Regions from separate parts of the Serratia sp. PL7 genome, predicted to be linked through region 1. Evidence: riboswitches for the same ligand, from Rfam matches in the RefSeq annotation. Region 1 holds a riboswitch; each other region holds the start of a gene.
What was found. Region 1 has a riboswitch for fluoride ahead of crcB (fluoride efflux transporter CrcB). Riboswitches for the same ligand answer to the same signal wherever they lie in the genome.
Positions count from the first base shown of each region.

Region 2: another riboswitch for fluoride. It lies ahead of crcB (fluoride efflux transporter CrcB); the one in region 1 lies ahead of crcB (fluoride efflux transporter CrcB).
Region 3: another riboswitch for fluoride. It lies ahead of N6G83_RS05810 (DHH family phosphoesterase); the one in region 1 lies ahead of crcB (fluoride efflux transporter CrcB).
Region 4: another riboswitch for fluoride. It lies ahead of N6G83_RS38985 (manganese-dependent inorganic pyrophosphatase); the one in region 1 lies ahead of crcB (fluoride efflux transporter CrcB).

Region 1 covers NZ_CAMFLB010000005.1:385,423-393,449, reverse strand. Annotated here, with positions in the region: gene N6G83_RS24195 (DUF3313 domain-containing protein) at 1-357, opposite strand, end outside; gene N6G83_RS24190 (GGDEF domain-containing protein) at 1,461-2,909, shown strand; gene N6G83_RS24185 (YnfU family zinc-binding protein) at 2,914-3,075, opposite strand; gene N6G83_RS24180 (cold-shock protein) at 3,149-3,631, opposite strand; gene cspE (transcription antiterminator/RNA stability regulator CspE) at 3,977-4,186, shown strand; gene crcB (fluoride efflux transporter CrcB) at 4,435-4,818, opposite strand; fluoride riboswitch at 4,892-4,955, opposite strand; gene adrA (diguanylate cyclase AdrA) at 5,198-6,283, opposite strand; gene tatA (Sec-independent protein translocase subunit TatA) at 6,501-6,707, shown strand; gene lipA (lipoyl synthase) at 6,805-7,770, opposite strand; gene lipB (lipoyl(octanoyl) transferase LipB) at 7,763-8,027, opposite strand, start outside.
Region 2 covers NZ_CAMFLB010000001.1:2,685,469-2,693,495, reverse strand. Annotated here, with positions in the region: gene N6G83_RS13110 (M20 peptidase aminoacylase family protein) at 1-978, opposite strand, end outside; gene cspE (transcription antiterminator/RNA stability regulator CspE) at 1,325-1,534, shown strand; gene N6G83_RS13100 (multidrug effflux MFS transporter) at 1,592-2,782, opposite strand; gene N6G83_RS13095 (TetR/AcrR family transcriptional regulator) at 2,789-3,385, opposite strand; gene crcB (fluoride efflux transporter CrcB) at 3,674-4,057, opposite strand; fluoride riboswitch at 4,137-4,199, opposite strand; gene N6G83_RS13085 (GNAT family N-acetyltransferase) at 4,282-4,710, shown strand; gene N6G83_RS13080 (diguanylate cyclase) at 4,712-5,779, opposite strand; gene tatA (Sec-independent protein translocase subunit TatA) at 5,998-6,213, shown strand; gene lipA (lipoyl synthase) at 6,307-7,272, opposite strand; gene lipB (lipoyl(octanoyl) transferase LipB) at 7,265-7,933, opposite strand.
Region 3 covers NZ_CAMFLB010000001.1:1,238,594-1,246,620, forward strand. Annotated here, with positions in the region: gene N6G83_RS05790 (LysR substrate-binding domain-containing protein) at 181-1,050, shown strand; gene N6G83_RS05795 (DUF2000 family protein) at 1,133-1,540, opposite strand; partial or broken gene N6G83_RS05800 (AraC family ligand binding domain-containing protein) at 1,599-2,447, opposite strand; gene N6G83_RS05805 (diguanylate cyclase domain-containing protein) at 2,519-4,399, opposite strand; fluoride riboswitch at 4,580-4,655, shown strand; gene N6G83_RS05810 (DHH family phosphoesterase) at 4,696-5,661, shown strand; gene N6G83_RS05815 (universal stress protein) at 5,665-6,093, shown strand; gene eno (phosphopyruvate hydratase) at 6,110-7,393, shown strand; gene N6G83_RS05825 (MerR family transcriptional regulator) at 7,390-7,797, opposite strand; gene N6G83_RS05830 (NADH:flavin oxidoreductase/NADH oxidase family protein) at 7,868-8,027, shown strand, end outside.
Region 4 covers NZ_CAMFLB010000017.1:148,546-156,572, forward strand. Annotated here, with positions in the region: gene N6G83_RS38965 (spore coat U domain-containing protein) at 1-479, opposite strand, end outside; gene N6G83_RS38970 (spore coat U domain-containing protein) at 489-1,028, opposite strand; gene N6G83_RS38975 (HAD family hydrolase) at 1,699-2,403, opposite strand; gene N6G83_RS38980 (outer membrane beta-barrel protein) at 3,409-3,927, shown strand; fluoride riboswitch at 4,222-4,296, shown strand; gene N6G83_RS38985 (manganese-dependent inorganic pyrophosphatase) at 4,402-5,304, shown strand; gene N6G83_RS38990 (universal stress protein) at 5,308-5,736, shown strand; gene eno (phosphopyruvate hydratase) at 5,751-7,031, shown strand; gene N6G83_RS39000 (hypothetical protein) at 7,354-8,027, shown strand, end outside.

The DNA.
Region 1 (8,027 bases):
TGAGCCCGATGGGTTAGGCAACAGGGTTGTACGCTGTGCAACGGCATTTCTTAGTGAGGTGCTGGCGTACTCTCTGATCTGATCCAGCGTTTGCTGGCTTACACGCGCATTCGGTTTTGCCTGTGGGTAAAATACCAACGGTGAAATATAGATGCCACGATAGTTCGACTCTTTAAAACCTGGGGCGATCCAGCGTAAAACCTGATGCCCACTGGCGCTTTCAGTTTTCTGCAGTTTGCTATAGTCCTGCAGGAACCCGGAATACTGCGTAGTCTCTGCGACCTTAGAGGAACATCCCGCTAACAACATACCCGCAGCCAATACGGCCGCAGCAACGCCAAAACGATTTTTTTTCATATACTTCTCATCATGAAGTAGGGTTGGTTTGTGCTTAAAAAATATAGCACTAACCTGCAAGATAAGACATGAGATAGCTCTTGCAGAAAAATGATGTTGTTACAAATTGGTTTTTATTACGACAGGAATCGCTCATTAATAAACCTTGGCACTATGGCGCAGTGAAGGGATTTGTAGTACAACGCCAGCAATCCACTAGGCAAGCGGCTAACGGCAACTACACACGCCACAAAAATACCTGTTGCCATTGGTTACAAATAATGTCCTGACAGAGGGAAAATCGCAGGTTTGTCAGTGGCTTCTATCAGGCGTTACATCTGGCACATCATCCTTACCCAGGCATGACATTTCTATACACTCGCGCTGGTAATGTTATTCCAGCCCGATGATGTTGTGTTAGTCCTGTAGTGTATTACCATCCCTTTGATTTTATCCCGCCTTGTGCGGGATTTTTTTTGCGCGTCGGTCGCGTTCAATGCGTTAGCCCGTCTGGCAGCGGTTAGACCCCGTGGCGACTTGACGGTTAAAGAGGGGGGAAGCTTGGTGTGATCCACTTTTTCTGCACAATTGAGGGGTATGATAGGCCGGTTATTAGCCCGCTTGGGTTAACACTGCATTTCGTCACGTTATGCCCGGTTCCTAGCCGGGCTTTTTTACACCTAAGATTTGCTTAAGGTTGCTTTACCATCACGGCCCACGCTGGCCTGTGGGCCCGCGCTGTCACTGTCAATTTAGTTGTCGACCTTCAACCAACCCGCAGCTCTTTACGGGCTTTTTTCATTGCGCTTCTGCTAGCGTTGCAGGAAAATAACCCGTAAGTAAGAAGAGTCTTAATTTAATACCCTTATAATTTCTCATAGTTTGTTATTTCGGTAGCATTAACAATTTAGACTAAGCTGTTAACAACTACTTTCGTTAAAGGGATGAGTCTGGCGAACAGGGTTTTAAATTTTCAGCGGCGAATTAAGCTAATAAGACAAGATAAGGTTTTTGATTGATTTAATTGACCATTTTAATGGGCGTTGTGGTTCGTTGTAACTTTTTTTGGGGAAAGAAAGCATGCTTATAGTCAGTGTTGTTATTATTGCCTCGCAGGTTGTTTCATGAGCGTAGAAATACAGGCAAAACAGCGTTTGCCGGCCACGGTTCTGCTGGTCAATGTATTTTTACTGGCCTACCTGCTTTCCTTGTTTGGCATTTTTACTCGCCCGTTAGGATCGCTCTCCCTGTTTTGGCCAGTGAATGCCATTTTGCTTGGCTTGATGCTGCGTAAACCTGGCTATGCGACGATGTTGGGATGGGTTGGAACCTACCTTGGCATGATCGCCGCCGATCTGAGCACCGGCGAAAACTGGCCACTGGCACTTTGGCTAAATGCCTGCAATATGGCGCTGATTGCCACCGGCTATGCCGTGATGTCGATGCTGCCCAAGTCTCAACGGCGTATGGGCAAGCCCCAGGCAATTTTATATATGTTTACCGCCTGTCTGCTTGGGGCCGCGCTGTCGGCAACGCTGTCGGTGTTGCGCACTGACAGTCAATACAACAATACGCTGATCATTGCCTGGATGTCCTGGTTTAGCGAACAGTTCTCTACCAACCTGTTAATCCTGCCGGTCTTGCTGGCTGCACCACGCTTGAAGCAATTGCTGAGCCTGCAGTTTGGCTGGCAATGGCGTTCCAGTCTGCCTTTGCTGGCGTTGTTGCTCTCGTTGGTGCTTAGCGTGTATATCGGTGGACCGGGCGCGATAGCGTTCCCCATCCCTGCACTGCTATGGTGCGCCGTGCGTTATCATTTATTTACCGTCACCTTGCTGACGTTTCTCACCGGCGTGACGGAGATTGTCAGCATTTCTGCCAATCTGATGCTGTATCAAACACCAGGAGCGCGAGGGGCGGTCATGGATAGCCTGATGTCAGCACGTTTGGGGATTGCCATGTTGGTGATGGGGCCGCTGATTTTATCCAGCTCGATTGCCGTTAGCCGTAAACTGCTGCGCCGGCTGGAGCACAGTGCGAACCACGACTTCCTTACCGGTACACTGGCGCGTAGTGCTTTAACACGCAAAGGCAGGGAGTTGCTGGAACAGAAGCAGCGTACGAAGGAGGCGGTGTCGCTGTTGTTAATCGATATCGATCACTTCAAACTGATCAATGATACCCATGGCCATGCCATTGGTGACCATGTTTTGGCGGCATTCGCCCATATTTTGCGGCGTGAGCTACGCCATGACCAGTTATTTGGCCGTCTGGGAGGCGAAGAGTTTGCCATTATGCTGCCGCGGGCGCTGGGGACGCAGGCGGTGGCCCTGGGGGAACATTTGCGCCAGCGGATAGAAAGCGCCGAATTAAACCCCAATGGCAAGGCACCATTGCGGATCACAATTAGTGTGGGCGTGGCGAGTTTGGCAATGAATGAGAATAAGTCACTGGAACAGCTGATGAATATGGCGGATATTGCGCTTTATCGCGCCAAGTCTCAAGGCCGCAACTGTGTCGAATCGTTTAACATGGTCAGCGGCAGCAGCCTCAACCATGTCATATTCAAATAGCATTTTAGCCCTGCTTTGGCGTGAATTGCGTGCCACAGTTTGGGCAAATCAGGGTGCTGAGTTTACGCAGTTTTGAACATTGCTGTTCGGTAACATAAGCACACTTCGGGCAGGCAATTTGAGTGGTACGGTTATTGTAACCTTTAACGCTGGTGGATTCAGACATGTTGCGTACCTGTGTCAGGTGAAAACCCACGCTAACACAGGTGCCATCAAATAGCTTTGAATGTTTTCAGGAGCTATAGAGTCTTCAACGCCTGCACGGTTTCATCGATATCGATTTCATGCTCAGAGAAGACGTGAGTCGCGTTCTGGAAGGTGGTAACTGACAGCATACGCAGCGTTTCCGTGGCGGTTTGTGGCGCTTCGGCTACTTGCGGACGGATTCGGTTCATCAGTAATCCAACGGACAACACGGTGTTCTCTTTATCGACCTCCACCTTGACCGGTACTTCTTTGGTGAAGGTATCGAAGGACTTGATGCTGGAGATTTTGATTCTCTCGTTGGCGATGGTGATGTACTTGCTTGGTGCCTGTACCTTTACCGCATAGGCCGATGGCCCTTTGGTATTGTTGGTTGGCTCAAAGGTTACCAGCGCGTTTTTCTTAATCAGCTCTGGGTTTTGCACTTTAATCACGTGAAAATAACGATTTTCCCCGTTCTCGTCGGTGATAAAACCGAAGCCTTTGTCTTCAAAAAAAGTCGTTATCTTGCCGTTCATGGTCATTCTCATCAGGTCGTTCGTAACAGCGCTAATGATAACGCGTAATGCTGTGCAGTGACAGGGGGCGGAGTTCCATCAGCATGACGAAAGCTTAAAAGCGGTGGGTTGAGGGGCAATAATGGGACATGGAGAGGGTTAATCGGTTACTCAACGGTTTTTTGGCGGATTGGGCTGCCTTGGGCATCACTGGTAACCGCAGACATCAATTTACATGGCAAATAACCAACTTTTTCACTTTTTATCGATTTTATGTGATCTGTGTTGTGGACAAAATCCCGTCTAATTGCTGTACTGTATTGGACACACATTTTGTGTCTTACATTCACGTTAAAGGTAAGTTTGATGTCTAAGATTAAAGGTAGCGTTAAGTGGTTTAATGAATCTAAAGGTTTCGGTTTCATTACTCCAGAAGATGGTAGCAAGGACGTTTTCGTTCACTTCTCTGCCATCGCTAGCAATGGTTTCAAAACTCTTGCTGAAGGCCAGCGTGTAGAATTTGAAATCACGAACGGTGCCAAAGGGCCATCTGCTGCTAACGTTATCGCTATCTAAGCTACAGTAGCCAAAATTGTTAAAACCCGCTCCATGAGCGGGTTTTTTATGCTTGTTTTTCAGGCCGGGAGTGGTTAAGGGAACAGGTAAACCTTGATGAAGGCCAGGACGATCAGCACGCACGTCAGGGTGACAATCCATTCGGTAGTGGTTTTTGGCAGGTTAAACATTCAATTCCTCACTCAGCCCAAGATACTGAGCGAGGATTATCCCGATAGCAGATTAAGAAAACATTAAGCCCCGAGACTTTAATGGCCGTACAACGTTCTAACCAGCACAAAGGCTAACAACGTCATCGTCAGCGAACCCACCAGGTTGAGCAGCATATTGGCGATAGCCCAGACAACGCGCCCGTCCTGCAACAGATAAACCACTTCGAGTGAAAAGGTAGAGAAGGTGGTCAGCCCGCCGCAAAAGCCGGTAGTGATCAGCAGTTTCCAAACCGGATCAATGTGCGTCATGCGGATAAACAGCGCCAGAGCCAGCCCGATGATAAACCCCCCCACCAGGTTTACGGTCAAAGTGCCCAATGGAATATGCGGATGTAGAGGGTTGAGCTTAAGGCTTACTGCCCAGCGCAATACGCTACCCAAACCACCGCCAATAAACACAGCCAGTAAAGAACTCCACATGGTGATAAACCCTATTCTAAAGATGGAAGATGCTCAGAAAGGTTCAGGCAAGCGCCTACGCACCTCTCTGAGAGGTTACGTAGACATCATCAGCCTGTGAAAGGCGGTTATGGAGGAATGTCATCTCCGTTTGTTGGCACGAAGCAATCGCGCGCGGCAGATTTTACACCCTGTCGCTGTGGTTTTGCTAGCTGGATGGGTATTGCTAACAATTCTGCAATCGCTGTTCCCCCCAACCCTCCCCAAAAAGGGCAGGGAGCCAGTCAGGTGTTGTAGCCCGGCGCAGGAACATACGGTCCTCCTCTGCTTTGGGAGAGGGCTAGGCGGCGGAACAGACGAAAACCTGATTACGTTATCAACTTATCCACCAATCAAGTTATTAGCTTAATAAACTAGTGGGTTGGCATTGATGTTCGGCCCGCTCCTGCCTGTTGCGGCCATTATTTTTTGCTCGATATAGGGCGATATCGGCGGCCTTCAACCACTCCTGGTAGCCGGGCATCTCGGGCTGGTAATCGGCGATCCCGGCGCTGATATTCAATTTTAACCCAGGGGCTTCACGGAAGACGACTTCGTTCAGACTCTCCTGAATGCGGTTGAGCGCCAGGCTGGCCTGTTCGGCACTGGTATTTGGCAACACTGCGCCAAACTCGTCACCGCCGTAGCGGCCAACGATATCCACCGCCCGCAACCCTAGCACCAACTCTTCCGCCAGAACGATCAGCGCTTCATCCCCCAGCCCATGGCCAAAGGTGTCATTGATGTTTTTGAAATGGTCAATATCCATCAGGATCAGCGTAGCCGTATGATTATAGCGTCGGCAGCTGTCAAACTCATTGTGCAGCAGGTGTTCCCAATGGCGGCGGTTAAATACGCCGGTCAAGCCATCACGTGTGCTGATACGCAATAACTCCTGTTGCTTTTCTGCCAGCCTCTTGGCGGTTTGGTAGGTCACGTAGCCAAGGAAGACTGGGTAGATGAAGATCATCGGCAGACAAAGATAAACCTGCTGCGGAGTGGATTGTGGTGTAAAGGTGAAACCCAGTATCGCACTGGTAACCAGCGCCCCGATAATTTGCGCCATCAGCCCTTTGAAATACAGAGACGGCCCACCGGAGGCGATATTGTTCATCCCCATCATTGACAGGATCACCACGGCAGGGAGCGCATTGAAACCCATGATGGCGACCCACATCCCACCTAACAGCGCATCGATGAGTAGGTTGCGGATCTCGGTAGTGTAGGGGGCTTCGCTGCGGATAGACCATTGATAAGCGATATGTGGCCAGATAAAGCCATTCACTGCCAGCAAGATCCACACGCTAGTCGGCTGGTGCTCTGGATAGAGCGCCGTAAGTACGCACAAGAAACCAATCCCCAGGCCGACAATACGTGGCAGGTAGAGGCGCCTGGCGAAGTTAAGACCTGCACGCCGGGTGTTAAAAGCCGATGTAGCTGTAGGCATCCCATGTTTCCCTGTGATGAATTATGCAGCCGGTCTGGAGCCGGAAAAGCGAATAGCTAAGAATATGCCCTATAATCTAAGCATAGAACATCTCGGGTAGATCTCACCTTGTTACAACTGGTTGTTGTTATAGTCGAAAGAAAGTCGCTAAATACCTATAGACGAAGTTTGTTCCCGCGCTGCGTCCTGCAGCCATAAATGAATAAAGAAGGTGAATATGGAAGGTATCAGTATTACCAAGCTGTTGGTAATTGCGGTGTTGATCGTGTTGCTGTTCGGCACCAGCAAACTGCGTACTCTGGGCGCGGATCTGGGGGCGGCGCTGAAAGGCTTCAAAAAAGCGGTGGGCGAAGACACCCCTCCTGCACAGAATACGGCTGAAACGCCTACGGCGCAGCAGAGCGTCGAAAAGAAAGACGTTTAACCGCCTCTGCTGTTGAGCCATAAAAAAACGGATGCCCGTAAGGACATCCGTTTTTTGGCGTTAATCATTGACGAAACGTAACAAAAGATTACCGTGGTTACTTCACTTCCAGCCCTTTGGCCTGCAAGTCCGCATGATAGGACGAGCGCACAAACGGGCCGCAGGCAGCATGGGTAAAGCCCATTGCCATCGCTTCTTCTTTCATTTCGTCAAACTCCGCCGGGCTGACATAGCGCTGCACTGGCAGATGGTGACGGCTTGGTTGCAGATACTGCCCCAGCGTCAGCATGGTTACACCGTGACGACGCAGATCGCGCATCACTTCCACGATTTCCGCATTGGTTTCCCCTAACCCCACCATCAGGCCTGATTTGGTCGGGATAGAGGGGTGAGCTTCCTTAAAGCGCTCCAGCAACTTCAATGACCACTCGTAATTAGCCCCTGGGCGTACCTGGCGATAAACACGCGGCACGTTTTCCAGGTTGTGGTTAAACACGTCTGGTGGCGTGGCAGTAAGGATTTCTAGCGCACGATCCATACGGCCACGGAAGTCTGGCACCAGGGTTTCGATCTTGATGTTCGGGCTCTTGGCGCGGATGGCAGTAATACAGTCGGCAAAATGTTGAGCGCCACCGTCACGTAAATCGTCACGGTCAACCGAAGTGATCACCACATAGCGCAATGCCATGTCGGCAATGGTTTGCCCCAGCTTTTCCGGCTCATTGGCATCGGGAGCCACCGGGCGGCCGTGGGCCACGTCGCAGAATGGACAACGGCGGGTACAGATGGCCCCCAGGATCATGAAGGTAGCGGTACCGTGGTTAAAGCACTCAGACAGGTTCGGGCATGACGCCTCTTCGCACACCGAATGCAGGCCGTTTTTACGCATTGCGGCCTTGATGCCTTGAATGCGCGTAGAGTCGGCGGGCAGCTTGATCTTCATCCACTCGGGTTTGCGTAACAACTCCTGGCGTTCGGTGACAACCGTTTTTACCGGGATCAACGCCATTTTGTCTGCATCGCGGTACTTAACGCCGCGTTCCATCTGAATCGGTTTACTCATAATCGTGCAGGTTCCAGTTACGAAGCTCGACCGTCTGGTAGCCGAGTAAATGAACAAATTCCTGTACCAGAATGGGATGCACATCGGCGATCCCGACACCTGGTGCCAGCGCGCTGACTTGTGTCATCTGCATTCCGGCATAACCGCAGGGGTTGATGCGTTGGAAAGGGGTGAGATCCATGGCGACATTCAGGGCCAGGCCATGAAATGAGCTACCTTTGCGGATCCGCAAACCTAATGAACAAATCTTTTGTTCG
Region 2 (8,027 bases), on a different contig from region 1:
CAGCGCGAAATCTTCACCCCCCATTTGCAGCTCCGCCTCTTCGACCCGGTAGCCGGCCTCGGCGGCGACGGTTTTGCTGAACGCCGCCCAATGGGCGTCGTTGATCACCGCCGGCGGCCCCGGCTGCCAGTGGAGTTCGGCCTGCGCGCCGAGAGCGGCGGCAACGCCGTCGATCACCTGGCGAATTTTATCAGGCACCTGGCGGCGCACCGCGTCGCTGTGGGTGCGCACCGTGCCTTCCAGCTCCACGGTTTGCGGCAGCACGTTCCAGGTATTGCCGCCTTCGATGCGCGTCACGCTCACCACCAGCGATTCCAGCGAGCTGAAGCTGCGGCTGGGCAGCGTCTGCAGCGCGCCGACGATCTGGCTGGCGGTGACGATGGTATCGACGCCCTGTTCCGGTTTGGCGGCGTGGGCGCCTTTGCCGGTGATGAGGATCTGGAATCGATCGACGTTGGCGTAGAACGGCCCGGCGCGGGTGGCGAAGGTGCCGGTGGGCAGCTCCGGCGCGTTATGCAGGCCAAATACCGCCGCAACGTTATCCAGCGCGCCGGCGTCGATCAGGTGCCGGGCGCCGTTGAAGGTCTCTTCCGCCGGCTGGAAGAAGATGCGCACCGTGCCGGGCAGCTCGGCCTCACGCGCTTTGAGCAGGTGCGCGGCGCCGAGCATCACCGAGGTGTGAAAGTCGTGGCCGCAGGCGTGCATTACGCCGCTGTTTTGCGAGCTGAAGGGCACGTCGGCGATTTCGTCGATCGGCAGGGCATCAATGTCGCCGCGCAGCGCGATAATCGGCCCCTTGCCGCTGCCGATCTCCGCCACGACGCCGGTTTTCAGCGCCAGCGGCAGCAGACGGATGCCTGCCTCTTCCAGCCAGCGGGTCAGCCGGGCGGTGGTGGCGAATTCGTGATTGGAAAGTTCCGGGTTTTGGTGCAGCTCACGCCGATAGGCGATGATTTTGTCTGCCAATTGGCTGGTCATAGGCTTGGCTCACAGTGGGAAATAAACCCTAACCCTAGTGCAGGGACCGCCGAAGCAAAAAGACCATCTGGTTATATTTCATAGCGATTGCGTCTGCATGGGGGCGTCAACACAGGGGGAAGCGGGCGAGTTTGGGCGTTCGCTCGTTGTTCGCCGGCGCAGGGAGAGGTTTGGCCTGGAACGGTAACGTATCGCAACCGGTGCAATCCATTTACACCGGACAACACGGATTTTTTCACTCTTTATCGGATTTCTGTGATCGCGGTGGTGGACAAAATCCTGCCTGCTTGCTGTACTGTAATCGACACAGGTTTTGTGTCTTTCATTCACGTTAAAGGTAAGTTTGATGTCTAAGATTAAAGGTAGCGTTAAGTGGTTTAATGAATCCAAAGGCTTCGGTTTCATTACTCCGGAAGATGGTAGCAAGGACGTTTTCGTCCACTTCTCTGCCATCGTTAGCAACGGTTTCAAAACGCTTGCTGAAGGCCAGCGTGTAGAATTTGAAATCACGAACGGTGCCAAGGGCCCATCTGCCGCTAACGTTACTGCTATCTAAGCTGCGTAGCTGAATTTCTTAAAACCCGCTCATTGAGCGGGTTTTTTATTGGGCGCGTTATGCGTCGTTGCGGCGGGCCAACAGGCCGAACAGCAGGATGGCGATGGCGTAACAGCCGACGATGGTCAGCGCCATCGACAGGCCCGAGGTGCCGCCCAGCCCGGTGAGCGGCACGGCGCAGGCGCCGAGGGCGAACATGCACACGCCGATCAAGGCCGAGGCGCTGCCCGCTTTGTCTCCCTGGCTTTGCATCGCCAGCGAAGAGGCGGTCGGGCCGACGATGCCGATCACCGCTACCGAGAAGAACAGCGGCACCAGCAACACGACCAGCGGCGCATGCAGCGCGGCGGCCAACAGCAGCAACAGCGACGCGACGGCCGCCAGCGTTAACCCTCCCCTCAATACCCGGCGTTCCCCCCAACGCGAACTGAGACGGCTGGCCAGCTGTGCCGCAATGATCAAGCCGACGCCGTTAATGGCGAAGCATAGGCTGAACATCTGCGGGCTGAGGCCGTAGATCTGCTGCAAGACGAAAGGCGAGGCGCCGATATAGGCGAACATGCCGGCCATCACGAAGCCCTGTGTCAGGCACAGGCCCATGAAATAGCGCTGGGTCAGCAACCCGCCGAGCGACATCAGCATCGCCAGGATACCGCCCTGGCTGCGGCGCTCGACCGGCAGGGATTCGCGCAGCTTCAGCGCCGACAGGCTGAACAGCAGCACGGCGATGGCCGCCAGCACGCCGAAGATACCGCGCCAATTCATTACCTGCAGCATCACGCCGCCCAGCACCGGTGCGACGATCGGCGCCAGGCCGTTAACCAGCATCAGCAAGGCGAAGAAACGGGTCAGCTCATGGCCGGCGTACAGATCGCGAGCAATGGCGCGGGAAATCACCGCGCCGCCGGCACCGGCGATGCCTTGCAGCAGGCGGGCGATCAGCAGTTGGTCGATGGTGGGCGCCAGCGCACACCACAGCGAAGCGCCCAGCAGCAGGATCAGCGACAGCAGCAGCGGGCGCATACGGCCCAATTTGTCGCTGTAAGGGCCGAAAATCAGCTGGCCGACGCCCAGACCGAGCAGCCCGGTGGTCAGGCTGAGCTGCGCGGCGGCGGTGGAGGTATTCAGCTCACCCGCCATTTCCGGCAGGGCGGGCAGGTAGAGATCGGTGCACAGCGGCCCCAGCGCGGCCAGCAGGCCAAGCACGACGGCGTACACCAGACGCTGTCTGGCTAAGTGTTTGGTCATGGGAGATTAGAGTTTCCTGAACAGGTGAGAAATGGCCTGCTGATACAGATCGCGCAGCAGGGACGCATCGGCTTTTTGCGTGGTAAGGATACGGTAACCGGTGCCTTCGCTCATGACGGCGATAAATTCCACCCGCGCGGCGATCTCTTCCGCGCTGAAATGGGGATACAGCCGCTGCAGATTGTGGCACACGTGGCGAAACAGCCGCGCTTCCGCATCGCTGAGCAGTTTGGCCACCACCGGGTTGCGCGTGGCCTCGGCGGTCACTTCCAGCATCAGCATGTGATCGGTTTCGCTCTCGCCCGGCTGCTGAAACAGCGTGCGCGCCGCCAACGTACCGGCGATCAGGTTGATGTGATCGCCAAGGTTTTCCAGCCGCTGCATCTTGTTAGTGATGATGCGGTTGACGATCTCTTCGATAATCGCGTCTTTATTGGCGAAATAACGATAGATTTGACCGACGCTGAGCTGCGAGCCTTGGGCGATCTCCGCCATGCTGGCGGCGTGGAAGCCGTGGCGGCGGAAACTGATTTTCGCCGCTTCGACGATCTGATCGCGGCGCGCCTGCACCTTGGCCTGTTTACTGTCGTTGGGGGAGAGCATCTGCCCGATCCTTTGCTACGCGTGAGCCGGGTTCACATTTTTGGGTGTGAACGTTCATTCTCAATTGTAGTGTAAACGGCCGGAAAGACGCAAGATGAACGCGTGCTGCGGGTAAGGGCGCTTAAGCGAACAGGTAGGATTTGATAAAGGCGGCGACGATCAGGACGCACAGCGCAATGGCAATCGCTTCGGCGGCGGTTTTCGGCAGGCTAAACATAGCGGTTTCTCATCCAGTCAGGAGTACTGGATGAGATTATGCGCATGCAAGATTAAGGAAACATTAAGGGCTTAGCGCCCGTTGAGCCACATTACCAGCATAAAGGCCAGCAGCGTCATCGCCAGCGAGCCGGCCAGGTTGAGCAGCATGTTGGCCAGCGCCCAGCCGAAGCGGCCATCTTGCATCAGGTATACCACCTCCAGCGAAAAGGTGGAGAAGGTAGTCAGGCCGCCGCAGAACCCGGTGGTAATCAGTAATTTCCAGGTGGGATCCAGATGCGTCATGCGGGTGAAAATCGCCATCGCCAGGCCGATGATAAAACCACCGATCAGATTGACCATCAGCGTACCGAGCGGAATGTGGGCATTCAGCGGATTCATTTTCATGCTTACCGCCCAGCGCAAAACGCTGCCGACGCCGCCGCCGATAAATACGGCCAGTAAAGAACTCAACATGGGGCAACTACCTTTCAATCAGAGAAATTCACGGGACTCGGAAAGGGACAGGCGTAACGCTACGCGCCTCTCTCCGAGAGGTTACGTAGACATCATCAGCCTGTGAAGGCGGTTAGGGAGGAATGTCATCTCCAGCGTGCCGCACGGCCTTTTTTGCCGTACCCGGTGGATGTTACACCTAACGCCATCTATTTTGTAGTATCGACACTCTGCGAGGTCACCCTATGCAAATCAGAACGGCGCGCCTGAGCGATCGCCATGCTATCGCCGAATTAATGACGGCGTTGGATTATCCCGGCACCGAGGCGTTTCTGACGCAGCGCATGCAGCAACTGTTGGCGCATCCGGATGAGGCGCTGCTGGTGGCGACGGACGGGGAGCAGGTGTTGGGCGTGTTGTCGCTGCATTTCCTGCCGCAGCTGGCGTTGGCCGGCGACATTGGCCGCATCAGCTATTTTTGCGTCGATGACCGAGCGCGCGGCGCGGGCGTAGGCCGGCGGCTGCTGGCGGAGGGCGAGGCGCTGGCGCACCGTCGCGGCTGCGATCGGTTAGAGGTCCATTGCCACAGTCGCCGCGAGCGAGCGCATACGTTTTACCGGCGCGAAGGCTTTGTCGAAGCGCCGAAGTATTTTGCCAAGTTATTAAGTCAGTAAGTTACTCCCCTGGCGGCACTGCCGTTTCCAGCCGGTTGCGGCCATTATGCTTCGCCCGATAGAGCGCACCGTCGGCCGCTTTCAGCCAGTCAAGATAGCCGCCCAGCGCGGGGTGGTAGTTAGCGATGCCTGCGCTGATCTGCAGCCGCAGCTGCGGCGCCTCCTTGAAACTGACCGCGTCCAGCCGCTGCTGGATGCGGTGCAGGACGATTTCCGCCTGTTCGGCGTTAGTGTTCGGCAGCACCGCGCCAAACTCGTCGCCGCCGTAGCGCCCGACGATATCCACGTTGCGCAAGCCGATCAGCAGCTCTTCCGCCAATACCGCCAGGGCTTCATCCCCCAGCGCATGGCCGAAGGTGTCGTTGATGGTTTTGAAGCGGTCGATGTCCATCAGGATCAGCGTGGCGTTGTCCTGGTAGCGGCGGCAGCTATCGAACTGGCGATGCAGAAGATGTTCCCAGTGGCGACGGTTATATAAGCCGGTCAGCCCATCGCGGGTGCTGATGCGTTGCAGCTCCTGTTTTTTTTCCGCCAGCCGTTTGGCGGTGCGGTAGGTCACCAGCCCCAGCAACGTCGGATAAAGGTAGATCATCGGCAGGCACAGATAGACTTGCAGCGGCGTGCTGTATGGATGAAACGGGAAGCCGAGCAGCGCGCCGGTGAGCATCGCCGTGGCCAATTGAATCGCCAATCCTTTGACAAACAGCGCTTTGCCGGCCGAAGCGATGTTGTTCATGCTCATCATCGACAGGATGACGATCGCCGGCAGGGCATTGAATGCCATCATCGCTGCCCAGAAGCCGCCGAAGGCGGAGTCGATCAAGAGGTTGCGGATCTCGGCTTTGAACGGATCTTTGGCGCGGTAGGCCAGGCGATAGGCCAGATGCGGCCAGAGAAAGCCGTGAAAGGCCAGCAATAGCCAGACCGCCGCGGGCGGAGCCAAGGGATAGAGCGCGGCGCAAACGCAGATAAACCCGAGCCCCAGACCGGCGACGCGGGGCAGATAGGTGCGTTTGGCGAAGCTGAGGCCGGATTTTCGGGCATCGAAAATGGATGGGGCAATATACATCCGGCATCTCCCTGATGAGTATCACGGCAGCGTATCATGCGGGTGATAAACTAAGAATAGTCTGGGATTCACGCCGCGAGGTTGCGTGACATTCCTGCAACGGATCTCACTCTGTTACATGTTGCGGTTGTGTGAGCCGAAGGAAAGTCGCTAAATATTCGCAGGCAAGGTCAGTTTTTCTCGCTGTTCACACAGCGCTCTATGATAAGAAGGTGAGTATGGAAGGTATCAGCATTACCAAACTTCTGGTGATTGCGGTGTTGGTGATTTTACTGTTCGGCACCAGCAAACTGCGCACGCTCGGCGCCGATCTTGGCGCGGCGCTGAAAGGCTTTAAAAAAGCGGTGGGCGACGACAGCACGCCGCCGGCCGCCGGCAACAGCACCGCCGAGAGCCAGTCCGCTCAGCAGAGCGTCGAAAAGAAAGACGTTTAATTCCGTCTGACTGCTCGCAATAAAAAACGGATGCCTTGCGGACATCCGTTTTTTGGCGTTTCCGCCGTCTTTAGCGTAACAAACTATTACGCGTTATTTCACTTCCATCCCTTTGGCCTGCAGATCGGCGTGGTAAGACGAACGCACGAACGGGCCGCAGGCGGCGTGGGTGAAGCCCATCGCCATCGCTTCTTCTTTCATCTCGTCAAACTCGGCCGGGCTGACGTAGCGCTGCACCGGCAGGTGGTGACGGCTCGGCTGCAGGTACTGGCCCAGCGTCAGCATGGTCACGCCGTGGCGACGCAGATCGCGCATCACTTCAACGATTTCCGCGTTGGTTTCGCCCAGGCCGACCATCAGGCCGGATTTGGTCGGGATATCCGGGTGAGCTTCTTTAAAGCGCTCCAGCAGCTTCAGCGACCACTCATAGTTGGCGCCCGGGCGCACCTGGCGGTAGACGCGCGGCACGTTTTCCAGGTTGTGGTTAAACACGTCCGGCGGCGTGGCGGTGAGGATCTCCAGAGCGCGATCCATACGGCCGCGGAAGTCCGGCACCAGCGTTTCAATTTTGATGTTCGGACTCTTGGCGCGGATGGCCGAGATGCAGTCGGCAAAGTGCTGAGCACCGCCGTCGCGCAGGTCGTCGCGGTCAACCGAGGTGATCACCACGTAACGCAGCGCCATGTCGGCGATGGTTTGCGCCAGCTTTTCCGGCTCGTTAGCGTCTGGCGCGATCGGGCGGCCGTGGGCCACGTCGCAGAACGGGCAGCGGCGGGTGCAGATAGCGCCGAGGATCATAAAGGTGGCGGTACCGTGGTTGAAACACTCGGACAGGTTAGGGCACGAGGCTTCCTCACAGACGGAGTGCAGGCCGTTTTTACGCATCGCGGCTTTGATGCCCTGAATGCGCGTTGAGTCGGCAGGCAGTTTGATCTTCATCCACTCGGGTTTACGCAACAGCTCCTGCCGTTCGGTGACCACCGTTTTGACCGGGATCAGCGCCATTTTGTCAGCATCGCGGTATTTGACGCCGCGTTCCATCTGAATTGGTTTACTCATAATCGTGCAGGTTCCAGTTACGAAGCTCGACCGTCTGGTAGCCGAGTAAATGAACAAATTCCTGTACCAGGATTGGGTGTATGTCTTCAATGCCAACGCCGGGCGCCAGCGCGCTGACCTGCGTCATCTGCATGCCGGCGTAACCGCAAGGGTTGATGCGTTGGAAGGGGCTGAGATCCATCGCCACATTCAGGGCCAGGCCGTGGAATGAGCTGCCTTTGCGGATCCGCAAACCCAACGAACAGATTTTCTGCTCCCCCACGTACACGCCAGGCGCATCCGGACGGGCGCGCGATGCGAGGCGAAAGTGGGCGAGGGTGTTGATAACCGTATCTTCTATCGCCGTGACCAATTGACGTACGCCGACCTTGTTGCGTTTCAGATCGACCATCACGTACATCACCTGCTGACCCGGGCCGTGGTAGGTCACCTGGCCGCCGCGATCGCTCTGGACCACCGGGATATCACCGGGCATCAGCACATGCTCGGCTTTGCCGGCCTGGCCTTGGGTGAACACCGGGTGATGCTGTACCAGCCACAGTTCGTCCGGCGTAGTCTCGGTACGACTGTCGGTGAAGTTATGCATGGCTTGGGATACAGGCGCGTAGGGCTGCAACCCCAGCTGACGCAAAATGATCTTGTCTGGTTGCAAAAGAGTCATCGTCAGGTTACAGAAGTGGTAAAGCCATTATACCGGGCGCTCCGGCTTGCGGCCAGCCTTTCGCTGACCAAAAATGCGCAACCCGGGAAGACGC
Region 3 (8,027 bases), on a different contig from region 1:
TCAGGGGCGCCTCCCTGTCAACCGCAGGGTGAGGATAACGCCATTAACACGCATGACCGATAGCCAAAAGATCCGCATCATAAACTCAGCAATCAGAAGGAGATGCCTCATCATAGTGAGCAAAATCAACGGCTGACAAACGATCTTTCCTCCCTCACTTGGTTGAGCTAGACTCAACCTATGAAAAAAATTCACTCCCTGCCGCACCTGTCCGCTTTCGAAGCCGCCGCCCGTCTCGGCAGCTTCAGCGCCGCTGCGGATGAGCTGTTTCTCACCACCGGCGCGGTCAGTCGCCACATCCGCAGCCTGGAAGAACAGCTGCAGCTCAAACTGTTTTATCGCGGACACAAGTCCGTGCGGCTGACGCAGGCCGGCGAGAATTTTTCCCGCACTGCGTCCCGAGTGATAAGCGAATTGTTTTCGGCGGAAAGCGCACTGAAAGCGAGCGCCGGCCGGCAGCGGCTGGTGGTACACAGCCTGCCGACGTTCACCATGCACTGGCTGATGCCGAAATTGGCAGCGTTCAACGAGATTCATCCGGAGGTCGCGATTGATATCACCACCGCCACTGGGGCCGTCGATCGCAATATGCCGTTTGACCTGGCGATCCGGCGCGATCCCGCGCACTTCTCCGGACTGAAAGCGATCCCTTTTTTGCAGGAAGACAGCCTGCTGGTCTGCAGCCAGAGCTATTTGCGCACCATGCCGATCAGCGCGCCAGACAATCTGGCCGAGCATACCGCCATTCGCATCCGCGCCCGTGAGGATTTATGGCACAGCTGGTTGAATACCTATCCGACGGCGCTGGACGCCTCGCCGCCGCCGCTGACGCTCGACCATACCTTCGCCGCCATTCAGGCGGCCGAAGACGGCCTGGGACTGGCCGTCGTGCCTTACCTGTTCTGCGCCAAACATCTGTCGTCTGGCCGGCTGGTGTCGCCTTTCCCAGCGTTGACTATCCGAACCGGCGTTTATTCCCTGCTGCTGCGCGATCGGGACGATGAGGTCGTGAGCCAATTCGCCGCCTGGCTGCAAACGTTCCAGGCGTAAGCGCCGTATCGGAAACGCGTCACCCTCCTGGACATGCGCGAGCGTTTCGCGCGTCCAGTCGGTAAACCAGGCAAAGACATTCTCAGGCGTGGAGCGTCAGGCCTTTTATCGCCTTATCCACCGCTTTCTTCGGCCCGCGCAACGCCAGGCCGACCAAATCCAGATTGTCCGCGTCTTCAGCGAGAAAAACCTGCCGGTTGGCTGCATCGTGCCCGGTCGCAAACATGGCGTGCACATAGGGAACCAACGTCAATTCCCGCTCCAGCCCTTTGCGATGCACCTTTTGCAGGCCCGGCAGATCCGCGGCAAAAATCAGCATCGGCTGCCCGGAAATGCCGCCGTAGCGTCTGCCTTGCGCATCCACATAACACTCGCCGATGATTTCCGGGGCGGCGGCGGCGATGCCCGTCGCCAGAAAGGCCACCACATTCAGCCGCTGCCAGGTCTGCAGATCGTCGCGTACGATAAACGCTATCTTGGTATCAAACATGTTTCGCTCTACTCCGTTGTGCTCTTAAAATAAAAGCGCATCATCGGCGATGGGCGAATCAGCGGTATAGAACGTTTGTGCACTGACGTTGATAGGCCACCGGCGATAAACGGTAGGCGCGCTGGAACCAGCGGCCCAAGTGGCTCTGATCGGCAAAGCCCACCTGCATCGCGACCTACGCCGGTTCTTCCCCCTGCGCCAACAACAAGCGTGCAGCCCGCAGCCTCAGCCGGACCAGGTAAGCATGCGGCGACTGGCCGAAGGCCCGGGTGAACTGGCGAGTCAGGCGGAAGCGGTCCAGGCCGCACTGAAGCGCAAGTTCATCCAGGCTGGGGTTACCCGCCATGTGCTCGTGCAGGTAGTCTCGTAAGCGATTCATCACAATCAAAGCATCATCGCTTTGGGACGTTGGCCTGACGCGTATATGCCGCGCCAAAAGCGTCAGCAGTTGATCCAGGCTTTGATCGCGCGCCAGCCGGCCTTCCCCCTGATGCAACGCAAAAAAAGCCTGTTGTATCGCGGTCGCCAGCATCGGATCGTCGGTCAACGTGCTGTGGAAGGCGCCTTCCAGCACAGAAACGTCCCCTAATCCGCGGCGGTTCATCGCATCGGAAACCCAATGCTGCGGCAGATAAAGCATGGCATAGGTAAACCCTTCGGCCTGCGGCGCATGACCATCGTGCACCGCGCCCGGCTCGATCAGCATGGCACGTCCCGGCCGGCTGGTATGCAAGGAACGATGACAGTTGAAACGTTGTAAACCTTGCTGCGTCACGCCCACCAGCATTTCGTCATGATCGTGGGGATCGTAGGCATGCCCCTGAAAGTGGGCATTGACGCTTTCGATGCCGGTTTCGTCATCGCGCCGCAGTTCCAGCCAGTCTTTGTGTTGATGATTAGACGCCATGCAGTCAGTCCGGAGTTCTGCTCACAGGAAAGAAGAAAACAGCTTACCCTGAGACGGTCACCGTTTCACGCTCATAACTCGCAGATGGCATAAGTGCCCTTACCGGCCGATTTCGCCTGATACATCGCGCCGTCGGCGCGGGTCAACAGCATCTCCTCCGTCACGTCAGTGTGTGAGGAAATCGCCGCCCCCAGGCTGGCGGACAGGCTCACCGTCTGCTGCCCGATCTGCGAAATATCAGCCAGCCGCGCCAACACGTTTTCGCAAAATTCGCTGACCTCGCGCTGCGGTTCCGCCAACGGCCACAGGATGACCGTGAATTCGTCACCGGCCAGGCGCGAAACGCTATGGCGCTCGCCGGCGCAGGCGCTGAGCAACCTGGCGAACGTCTTGAGGATCAGATCGCCGAAGTCATGGCCATAGCTGTCATTGAGGGCTTTGAAACCATCGAGATCGATGAACACCAGCGCCATTTGCCGCTGTTCGCAACAGGCCTGCACCGTGCTGGACAACCGACGCAGAAAAGCGCGGCGGTTGGTCAACCCAGTCAGCATGTCGTGCGTAGCATCGTACTCCAGCCGTTGCTGCAGGCGCTTCAACTCGGTAATGTCCATGGACAGAATGTAAAACCCCTGAGCCTCGCACGGCACCAGCGTAGTGTGGATCATCAGCAACCCCTTCTGGGTCTGGAGCTCATTTTCGAAGCTCACCATTTCCCCCGCCAGGGCCCTGTCTATCATCGGTTTCGCTATCTGATAAACGTTCTCCCCCATAAAATCGCGCACCGTCATTCCTCTAAGGCGGCTTTCTTCCAGGCCAAACCAGGTTTTATAGGCGCTGTTAGCGAACAGGTAGCGTTCATTACCGTCGATTTGGCTGATCAACGCCGGCATGTTGTCAGTAATGGCCCGCAGGCGTTCCTTCTCCGTGCTGAGCTGATATTCGGCGAGTACCCGGGTTTCAATCTCTTCGTTGAGTTTCTTGACGACCACGTTCAGCTCCCGCGTGCGGATTTCGACGCGTTGTTCCAGCTCGTGTTGCAGAGAGAACAGATCGGCCTCCGCCGCCTTGCGCTCGCTGATATCGACGATAACCGAGATGAAATGATCCGGTTTGCCGTTAGGCAGCCGGTTTAACGCCACCGTCAGCTGCACCCAGACGATCGAGCCATCGGCACGGAAATAGCGTTTCTCCAGCGAGTAAGTACTGATCTCGTTTCTCAGCAGTTGCTGCAGTTTTTCCAGATCGGTGTTGAGATCGAGCGGATAGGTAATGTCCTGAAAGGTGCGATCCATCAGCTCGCGCTCGGAATAGTGCAACATTTCGCAGATGCGCGGATTGACCCGCAGCCAATACCCCTGCAGTGACACCAGCGCCATCCCTACCGCCGCCTGGGCGAAGGTCTGTTCGAACAAGGCTTCCGAGCGTTGCAGGTTGGACTTCAGGTTTTCGGTATAGACATGGCGTTCAATGCTCTGCAGGTACTCTTCCACCACGGCGGCGAAGTCGTGCAGGTCGGCCACCTGTTCCGGAGAAAACGGCTGCGGCTGGCTGTCGATAATGCACAGGGTGCCGAGCGGCAAACCGTCGAGCGACAGCAGCGGTTGCCCAACGTAGAAACCGATTCGCGGCCCGCCGATCACCAGCGGATTGTCGAAAAAACGCGGGTCGTTGGCGGTATCGGGCACCACCAGCGCTTCACGTTGCAAGATCGCATGGCCACAAAATGAGATGTTACGCGGCGTTTCCCGGACATCCAGACCGTAGCGCGATAGAAACCATTGGCGATCCCGGTCGATCAATGACACCAGCGCAATGGTGACGCCGAAGTATTTCGCCGCCAGCCGTGTAATACGATCCAGTTTTTCCACCGAGTTCGAATCCAGCACGTTCAGCGAGTTCAGTACCGACAGACGTTCGGCTTCGTTTTCGGGGAAGCAGGGTTCAAGCATGTTGTCTCCCATTGTGTCACCCACGGATCCGGCGCAGCCAGCCTGCGTGATTCCGTTCAGCCTATCCGTCGGTTAGCGGCAAATATCCTTGTCCATCATAGACTCACTCAGTATCAATCCGATTGCGCATTCTCGCCAGCTTTGCCGGGCGTTGCGTTTGCCACCGCGCTGCGCTACAGTCGTTCACAAGGTGATGGTGTTCCACCTTTCCCAACCGCCGCGTTCGCTCGAACCGGATGATGACGCCTGATATACAACTTCGCTTTATTTTTTAGGCAGGTATGTCAGGAGTCGCTATGAATGAAATCTCACGTCTTACCCCTTTTCCATCCCAGCCTGATCTCGCCGTGCGGGAAATGCCGCTGTACGTTTTCGGCCATAAAAATCCCGACAGCGACAGCATCTGCAGCGCGCTGGTGGTCGCGGACTGGCTCAATCACCTCGGCAAACCGGCCGTCGCTTTCCGCCTTGGCGAATTGACGCCGGAAACCCGCTACATACTGGCCGCCGCCGGCGTACAAACACCTGCGCTGCTGACAGACGATCTCCGTGACCGCAAAGTCTGGCTGGTGGATTTTACCGACGTCGAACAAGGGCCGGCCTCATTGCCCGACAGCGATGTGGTCGGCGTTATCGATCATCACCGGCTGGGCACCTTGATCACCCGCAACCCGCCCGATGTCTGGATCCGCGCCGTTGGCTGTTGCGCCACCGTGATCCTGTCCATACTGACGTCAGATACGCCGATGCCGCTTTCTTCCGCCCAGGCCACGCTGCTGCTGGGCGCGATTTTGAGCGATACCGTTGCGCTGAGCGCACCGACCACCACCGAACAGGATCGGGTGGCGGTCGCGCGGTTATGCGCAATCTCTCACGTTGACTATGACGCCTTCATCGCCGGATTGCTTGCCGCCAAAACCGATCTTTCGGGGCAATCCGCCCCGCAGTTGCTGCACCGTGACGCTAAGAATTACCGCATCCATAGCGTCTCGCTGCTGCTGTCGCAGATAGAAGTGCGGGCTATGAGCGATATCGATCCGCTGTTGCCCGCGCTGCAACAGGCGCTCGATCAGGCTAAGCAGGAGGCCGGGCTGGAGATGGCCGCGCTGCTGGTTACCGATATCACCCGCCACCGCTCTACCCTGTATTTCTCGTCGAACCGGGTGCTCGCCATTCGGCAGGTGTCGCTGCCCGGCATGACGAGCCGGAAAAAAGAGGTTTTACCGTGGTTAACCCTACAGATTGCTAACGCAGGGAGATAAGTCATGTCGCTCTATCAACATGCTTTACTGCTGGTGCAGGATGAACGCGACGGCCGGCTGCTGTTACGCCATGCCGAACGCCTCAATCAGCAGATGAATACGCGCATTACCGTGGCGCACATCAGCGCCGACTATGCCGAGCTGGACTACCTCAGCGATGCACAAACCAAAGATCGCCAGTCCAGCGAGGTGATCGCTGCCAAAGCCATGCTCAGCCGGCTGGTGGAAGACTGCACAATCCCCCTGGAGGTGCGCGCAATTGTCAGTATTCACCGCTTCAAAGACATCGAGGCCCTGATTGCCCGTGAAGGCGTCGATCTGTTGCTGCTAGGCCATCAGAACCGTCCGTTCGGCGTCTTTGCCTCCTTCGGCTTCGAGTTCATTAACCATTTGTCGATCGACGTGCTGATAAAGCACGTGCCCACTCCCTAGAATGAGGTGATCATCCATGAGCTATGAAATTGAAAACGTAACCGCCAGAGAGATCCTGGATTCGCGCGGCAACCCCACCGTCGAAGTTGAAATGACTGCGGCGGGCGTCGTGGCACGGGCTTCGGTTCCCTCCGGCGCCAGCACCGGTTCACGCGAGGCGGTGGAACACCGCGACGGCGATCCGCACCGTTACGGCGGTAAAGGCGTTCAGGAAGCGGTGCAAAGCGTCAAAACGGCGATCAATGAAGCGCTGCGCGGGGTGGATGTACGCCAACAAGGGGAGATTGACCGCCGGTTGATCGCACTGGACGGCAGCGAGAACAAGAGCCGATTGGGGGCCAACGCCCTGCTCGGCGTTTCTCTGGCCGCCGCCCGCCTCGCGGCGCAATTGTCGCAGCTGCCGCTGTATCGTTATCTGGGCGGTCTCGGCGCCAACCTGCTGCCGGTGCCCTGCATGAATATCATCAACGGCGGCGTGCATGCCCGCTGGCAAGGTGCGGACTTTCAGGAATTTATGATAGCGCCGCTGGGCGCGCCGTCGCTGCGCGAGGCCGTGCGCTGGGGCAGTGAAGTTTATCAGGCGCTGCGCCAAATTCTGTTGGAGAAAGGCCTGTCGGTCGGCGTTGGCGACGAAGGCGGTTTTGCGCCGGCGGTTGCCTCGAACCGACAACCGCTGGAGCTGATCGTACAGGCGATAGAGAAAGCCGGTTATCAACCGGGAGACGATATCGCCATTTGCATGGACCCGGCCTCGAGTGAATTCTATGCCAACGGCAAATACCGCCTGCGCAGCGAAAACGCTGAACTGGATGCCGAACAGATGACGGCCTATTACCAGCGGCTGGTGCAAGATTTTCCCATCGTGCTGATTGAAGACGGTTTGGCCGAGGACGACTGGGCGGGCTGGCGCATTCTCAGCGACGCCCTGGGCGATCAGGTGGAACTGGTCGGTGACGATCTGTTCGTCACCAACGTGAAATACATCCAGCGCGGGATTGATGAAAAGTTGGCCAATGCGGCGCTGATCAAACTGAACCAGATCGGTACCCTGAGCGAAACCTTCGCCGCCGTGCAGCTTTGCCAGGCAAACGGCTGGGGCACCTTTATCTCACACCGCAGCGGCGAAACCGTCGACAGCTTTATCGCCGATATGACGGTCGCGATGCGAGCCGGCCATCTGAAAACCGGCGCACCGAGCCGCGGCGAACGGATCGAAAAATACAATCAGCTGATGCGCATCGAAGACCAATTGGGCGCCGCGGCGGTGTATGCCGGGCGTTCCGCCTTTAAACACCGCTAAGCTTTGCCGGCCGGCCACGCACCGGCCTGTTTTTCATTTTTTGCGCGGCATAATCCCGCCACGCCGGATTCCAACAGAATACGCCGCGTCGCCATCAACGTCTCACGCTGCTCGTTCAGCGTCGCCATCATCCGCTCGATTTCCGCCAGCCGGCTGTCGACGCCCTGTATCAACCCATCCTGATAGGCGCTGCCCTGCAGCGCCAATACCCCGCGGATCGCCTGCAGCGAAAACCCCAGATTCTGGCCGATTTGGATCAGGTGCAGCCGCTCCAGCGCGCTTTCGCTATACACCCGATATCCGTTAACGCCGCGCACCGCTTTGGGCAGCAGACCCTGCTGTTCGTAGTAACGTATCGCCGAGGCGGCCATGCCGGCGCGCTCCGCCAACTCTCCGATTTTCATGCCCTATTGACCTTAAAGTTAACTTTAACCCTAGTATAGCGCCATTCCCCCTGCGACAGGAACGTACCCGATGTTTACCCCACTGATTCTGCCCAACGGCAGCCGCTTACCCAACCGTCTGGCCAAGGCCGCGTTGGAAGAAAATCTGGCCGATGAAGGCCAACTGCCCGGCCCCGCGCTATGGCGCCTGTATCGCCACTGGGGTATCGGCGGTGCCGGCCTCATCATCA
Region 4 (8,027 bases), on a different contig from region 1:
GTATAATGACCTGGTATAAGTGGAGATGGAGGGTGATTTATTTCCACGTCAATTTCAATTTTGTTATTTAACTCATCGGGGGTGAATATAATGGGCGTTTCCCATTCAATCTTCTTTCCCTCTTTCACTGCAAAAATCTGATAGGGGATCAGTTGATCATTTCCTCCATCTAATGCTAGCGCCCGGTTTCCCCCGCTTAAGGAATGCTGCCCACCATCAATGCTAATGGTTGCGTTAGCACCAGGTGTACACTGCAGGTTAAAATAGGTTTGGCTGGAAACTGAGGACTGACCAATCAATAGATCAGGCAGATCCACAGAAAGTTTATTGCTCCCTATGAATCTGCAACCGTTATTAATAGTGGCCGTGACATCAAACTTCGCGCTGACTTGCTGGCCAGCCTTAGCCTGTACAGGGGAATTCATGGTGGATAACCCCAGCACCAGTATCAAGGATGTTGAAGACAATTTGATGCCCATGACCTTCAATTACCAGCTTATGGTGGCTTTAATGGTGTCAGTATACTTCCCAGCCTGAGCATTTTGTGGAACCGTGGCCTTAGCATAGAGCACGACATCGCCAGAACTGGTGATTTTTACTGGCTCATTCGGCTTGATAATACTGGTACCTTCCTGATCGCTGGAAAGGGTATAGGGCATTTTCGTTGTACTATCTTCATTCAACATATTGTACATGTCTTTATCACCCTGTTTCCCTGCGTCTAATGTCAATGAAGGCTGTGCTCCCGCCGTACATTGAACATTCATTTTATCTTGTGCGTTTAGTTGAGAGCCTGCGGTTGCGCCAGTATCAGGAAAAGCTAACGTCATCCATTGCTGACCATCAGCGACAGTCGATAAGTCATTGGGTTGTTGGGCAGATTTAACAACGCAGCCGGGTAATACATTCAAGGAAACTGAAATTTCACCAGAAATAGAGCTGCTATTTACACTAGCATTAGCCACGACGGAAATGGCCGCACCAAGTAAAAAGCACAAGCTTCTTGCTTTAAAAAAATGACATTTCATTACAACCTCTTAAATATTAATTAAGAATTTTCGCAAAAGACTAAATCAATAACACCTACAGTAAAACACGTTATTACCAATGAAAAAACCTCAATCGATCGTTTTTATCTATGTTACAGATTGGATATAAAACACAACAATCCCTTGTTTTAATTGCCATTTATAGTGAGTAAAAAAATCTGTTGAAATCTTTAGTTTCATAAATAAAAATAGCCTTACATAAATATATTTTTTTGATTTACACTTTGATATATCCCCTTACCAATTCCGTTATACAAAATAATTATCATCATTCAAAAAATGAAAGATAATTTTAATGGGAAATCAGGCCAAAACACAAAAATAGAGTTCAATAATAATTATCATTATTGAAGTGATAATGGGATATATTATCTGAATAAAGTCATTATCATTACTGGTAATATTACAACGTATGGTCTGCCATCCGTGGGCCAGTACAGCCCGACGTTGAACGGTTGAAGTAACTTGAAGACGAGAATGCGCAGCCCGAAGAGGCTGCTCGTACATGTCATATTAGTTAAGAAGGCGCTATAAGTAGCTCTGGACTGAAAGAATGACAAACTAAACGTAGTGTTGATGTGTGATATGACCAGGGCATTGCAACGTTTCGCCTGCAAGAACGCCTGAGTTAAAACCCTGTTTAATATATTTACATGTGAATATCAATAATAGATAAAAGCTCCTTTGTAGTATATGCAATATAATCTGGCTTAACTTTCCAGTGTTTAGGTTCAGAAAGACTATATGCCGCAGCGACTGAGATAACATTAATTCCGAGTTCGGATTGTATGTTACGAGCAAATTGCGTATCAGACTCATGGTCACCTATATACATAATTGAATGATTTTTAGCACGGCCAAAAATTGACTTTAAACATTTAACACCACCAAATGGATGTGGTTTTTGGTAATGATTTGGAACATCATCATAACCAACAATAGCTTTAAAAAATTCAGACACCCCATTTATTTCAAACACTCTACGGATATTTCCCTTTGAGTTTTGTGAGCAAATACCATGAGGGATATTTTTTGATTTAATTAAAACATCTTTAACACCATCAAAAAGCACAACTTTGGTTTTATTTTTATCTTGAAACTCTGCCCACAGGCTTCCGGCAATTAACATTTCTTCATGTGACAACCCATAGTAATCAATATATAGCTCTTGCCAATTTTTAGCTCTATGATTAGCAATATGGTATAACTCTTCACTCTGTAAGCATTTGGGTAAATTTTCTTTTGTCAAATGCGGCGCGACAATGGATAGAATCTCCTTAGTGATGGAAATATTTTTGGGAACGGTATTAACCAGTGTTCCATCATAATCCCAAAGTATTGCATCTAACTTCATTGAATCAATCTCTCACTGATAGTTAATCAACCTCAATCATAGCATAAAATCATATGCCATTAAACATGACCCAACATTAGACCATGCCTAGAAAATCACTAAACCCTCATCAAAATTATTTACATAGAAAGAATTATTAAAATCACTTTTAATTTAAAGTAAACAATCATCATGGATTTTAAACTGCATTTGTGGCGTTGCCGCATTGATTCTAAGTTAAACTATAGTAAGTAATGTAGCTAATTAGTAAGTGAGATGTGCATGATAATGATACCAGTGTGTAACCTCTAAAAATAAAATAAATATAATACAATATGTTAGTGGGGCGCCATTTATCATTACTTAGGTATATTGAACATCTTGGCTTCCATTTTTATTTTTTTCTTGATTTCCCTGTTTTGTTGAATGATAATTGACGCAAAGGTAATGGTGCTCTACCTTCTCCGAACCGCCACTTATAATTAACCTATAAAGTGGATAATGGCGCCTGATATATTTTCGCTTATTCAAATAGGCTAACTTGTCAGGTATCGTCATGAAAAAATCAACAAAAACCTATTATTACTTGGTACACGTAGAGAATAAACCCTCTAAATCCATCCTTGCCTTTGTTTTACCCTGTATTTATTACCTCTCCTATTCCTCACGATCTGTAATTAGCAATAAAAAACATCATAAAATGTTTTTTAAAACAGTGAGTTATAAAAATACGCATATTTTGGACATTGCCATCATGAATAAATTTTTAAAAACCCTATTTTTAATAGGTACCATTCTTTTAGTTAACAATATGGTGAGCGCTTCTATGAGAGGAGTGTCAAACCATCATCCCACCCATACAAAAACCGCAATTAAAAGACTAGGTAGATTATCTTTTAGAGTATCAACAAATAGACGAAACCATTGTTTAGTTTGTTAATATTACCATTAGGCATTACATCATGGTGATATCAACAAAAAACATTTCCCACCATAGAACGTTTAGTTATATCTAAGGAGTGTATTTTGAAAATTAAAAAAACATGCTATGCTTTGCTTTTCCTCATTGCTCCACTATCTGCACTTGCAGGGCAAGAGTTATCTTTAAATTCTGGAGTTACTTATATAGAAGGTAATGATGCAGGTGGTCATATACAAATAGGGTATCAATATGGTTTTACAAAAAACCTGGGCATTTATACTGGCTATGCCTATGGACATGCTAGCCTAGCTGGCGATACAGCCCTAATTATTTCAGATGGTTACGCTCATCCTGAAAATATAACCTATCATACAATTCCGCTCGCCTTGCAAGCCACGCTGCCTTTGGGGCATCATTCACTCTATATTCGAGCAGGCACTAACCTTTATCATGAAGATAATACTATTGAGAGTAAAAACGGACTTGGCCTTTATGGCGCCGTTGGGTGGAAATATTATTTTGGTGATGAGCAAAATTGGAATATCGGCTTATCTTATCAACGGATGAAAATGCACAATTACAATGCAAACATAGGGACGTTTGATATAGGATATGGCTTTTAGTGATTAATCGGATATTATTCCATCACTGGAGCACTCCCAATTCTACAGACTGCTTCTGTCCTCACGATGAGGCCTTTTCGAAGGCCTCTTGACAGATGCCGCTGTGATAACGGTGGCGCCGGGTCCGGTTGTAGAGTACTTCAATGTAGTCGTGAAACGTAATTCAGAATAATAAAATTCACCTAGAATTCAAAGTAGTGAAGCTTTAAACGATTTTCTGAATGTCAGGAAAAAATGATCACGATCAAAGTAGGCGGCATTTTTGTTGCACAGATTATAATTTTGCCCTATGCTTTTTTTCAAGGTGATGGTGTTCCACCTTTCCCAACCGCCGGACTGTCCAGTTCGGATGATGACGCCTGATATACATTTTTGCTTTTATCCTTAGGCACGTATGTCAGGTACACTTATGAAAAAAAATCATCTTTTACCTTTGATCTTTCTTGCGTCTGATACCTCAGAGGAGACGCTGAAATGATCTATGTCTTTGGCCATCAGAATCCCGACAGCGACAGCATCTGCAGCGCGCTCATTACAGCAGACTGGCTGACAAATCTCGGCAAGCGCGCGACTCCTTTTAGGCTCGGTGACATTACACCTGAAACGGCGTTTATTCTGCAGCAGGCCGGAGTAGCCCCTCCCCCCTTGCTCGACGGAGACCTCAGTGGCAAACAGGTATGGCTGGTCGACTTTACCGATCTGGAACAGGGCCCTTCCTCACTTGCCGACGGCAACATTGTTGGCATCATAGACCATCACCGGCTGGGCACGGTTATGACACAGGATCCTCCGGATGTTTGGATACGTTCCTACGGCTGCTGTGCCACGGTGATCTGGCAAATCCTTACCCTTGAAAATCCTCAGCCGATCTCTTCATCTCAAGCCATCCTGATGTTAGGAGCGATACTGAGTGATACTGTTGCGCTCACATCACCTACCACTACAGCTCATGACATCGCTGCCGTGCAGTCATTATTCTCCATAAGCCAACTCAATTATGACTCTTTCGTGAAAGAGTTGCTGATCGCGAAAACAGATATTGGGGGGCAAACACCAGACTCACTTCTTAAGAAAGACGCCAAGCGCTACCGGATTAACGCCCAGTCGGTGCTGCTTTCTCAAATCGAAGTCGCCAGCATGTCAGCAGTAGATGCAATGCTCGCTGACCTACTTATCGCATTAACAAAAGAGTGTCAGTCCGGCGATTTTGACATTGCGATGTTGGCTGTCACGGACATCTTTAAGAAAAACACAACGATATATTTCTCAGAAAATAATGCGCTCAATCTAACGTGTCTGTCTCTTCCAGGCATTATAAGCAGGAAAAAAGAGATACTGCCGTGGCTGACGGATACTTTCTCAACCTCCTCGAGGTAGTCAATGCAAATGTATAAACATGCTCTGTTAATGCTCAGCGATGAAACCGACGGCCAGTTTCTGCTTCAAAGTGTCGCCAGGAGTTTTCATGAACAAGGGACGGCGATCACCCTTGGACACCTCACTTCAAATCTTCAAGAGTTAGACATTACCTCAGACTCTTTAACGAAAGACCGGCAGTCTGCTGAAATTATTGCGGCAAAAGCAATGCTTAGTCGGTTAGTGAAGACAGTCAATTTTCCCGTGGATGTGAAAGAGATAGTGACGATCAGCCGCTTTAAAGACCTAGAGGCCTACGTCGCCGATGCGGGTGTAGATCTGGTCATTATGGGACATAAAAACAGACTTTTCGGGATGCTCTCTTCCCATTCAATTGAATTCGTCAACCATCTGACCGTTGACGTGTTGATTAAGCATATTGCAACCAACTGATATTAGAGGTTTATATGAGCTTTATTATTGAAACAATCCATGCCCGTGAAATCCTGGACTCTCGGGGTAACCCAACCCTGGAAGTCGATGTTTCAACCCAATGCGGTACTGTTGCAAGAGCCTCCGTCCCCTCCGGAGCAAGTACCGGTTCGCGAGAGGCTATAGAGCGCCGCGATGGTGATAAAACGCGCTTCGGCGGGAAAGGTGTCCTCAATGCGATCAAAAGCGTTAACACTGAGATTCATAACAGCCTTAAAGGGCATGATGTACGCGATCAGCGCGGCATCGATAACATTATGATTGCCCTGGATGGGACGGATAATAAAGCGCGCCTGGGGGCAAATGCTATTTTGGGCGTTTCATTGGCCGTATCACGGCTCGCCGCTCAACTATCTCATACGCCTTTGTACCGCTATCTTGGTGGGATTGGGGCAAATCTGCTGCCGGTGCCTTGCATGAATATCATCAATGGGGGCGTTCATGCCCGCGGTCAGGGGGCTGACTTTCAGGAATATATGATTGCGCCTTACGGCGCACCAACGTTCAGGGAGGCCATGCGTTGGGGTAGTGAAGTATACCAGTCGCTTCGTCAGGTTCTTCTTGAAATGGGCCTGTCAACCGGTGTGGGCGATGAAGGAGGTTTTGCTCCGGCAGTTTCTTCAAATCGTGAACCGCTGGAACTGATTGTCCTTGCCATAGAGAGAGCTGGGTTCCGCCCTAATGAAGATATCGTTATCTGTATGGACCCAGCCTCCAGTGAGTTTTATCGAAACGGAAAATATCATCTGCGTACGGAGAATGCCGAGCTGACCTCGCAGGAGATGGCGGACTACTACCAGATGCTGGTTAAAACCTTCCCGATTGTCCTTATTGAAGATGGCCTCGCGGAAGATGACTGGGCAGGATGGAAAATTCTGCATGATCGATTGGGAGATCAGATTGAACTGGTTGGTGACGATCTGTTTGTGACCAATGTGAAGTATATACAGCGCGGGATTGATGAAAATCTTGCGAATGCTGCATTGATTAAACTCAATCAGATTGGCTCCCTGAGTGAAACCTTTGATGCGGTTCAGCTCTGCCATGACAACAACTGGGGTGCCTTTATCTCACACCGCAGCGGAGAGACGATCGACAGCTTTATCGCCGATATGACAGTGGCTATGCGTGCAGGTCATCTCAAAACAGGAGCCCCGTGCCGGGGTGAGCGTATCGAAAAATACAACCAGCTCATGCGAATTGAGGATGAGTTGGGTTCGTCAGCACAGTTTGCAGGAAAGTCAGCCTTTAAATAACCTATTATGGCAATAACCCTGGCGAACCGCCGGGGTTATTAATGGATATATATTTATTCTTTCTATGCTTACACCTGCGATGCAAAGCTTGATTGTCATAAACAGGAAAGCAAACTGACCAAAGCTACTGAATATCGGGCACATGCCCCCAGAAGCGGAGATTTCCCTTGCAGTGAGCCGTGTATCATAAGCAGAAAATAGTCCCTGAGTCTGGTAATCTACCAGGCTTGAGTTCCTTGGTTTTAAGCCTTCCGGCTAACTAGCTAGGGTACAGCAAGACACTAATTCAGGATTATGTGATTGATTATAGGGATATAAAAGTATGATTGCCGAACATACCGCGTTTTTCGCCAGCCCCTCCAAGCGATGTGATGATGTGTCAGCCATCGAGCGTAGAATAGCGACAAAGACGCTCTACTTATTGCTTTCTCCCGTTTTCACACTTGTTTTCATTGCATCTCTGGCTACGCCAACCCTATTTTTTATCGAGGGTGACACCTTTCTACTTGGTGTTTTATTTTTATTAATCCTTCTCCCCCTGAATTATTTATTCTTTAAAAGAATTAGCGACAACTTAAAATTAAAGCATGGAGAGGTATACTTTAACGTCACCTCTCAAGGTGTTTTTTATACGCGATACAACGATCTGTCAGGCGGTGTAAGTCATTATCAGCTACTATGGCCAGAAGTCACTGGCTCGTTAGAGGACGGCACCAAGGCCACGATTGGCTTTCGTAATACGGGCTATAAAAACAACACTAAAAACCTGGTTATCTACACCGTAAACCAATCCGGTGAAACGAAAGAAAATTTAGTCCCGGTGCATGAAATAAAGAAATTCAAGCATCACTGGGACATTACACGTGCAATACTGATGCAGATTGCCTCGCTGCAACGGCCTGAGCTGGTGATTTCTGAGGAGGTTTTCTATGACTTCAGTGTTAACCCCTCGACGTTTCAGTTTCAGAAGAAAAGCCTTCGAAGAAGGCTGGCAAA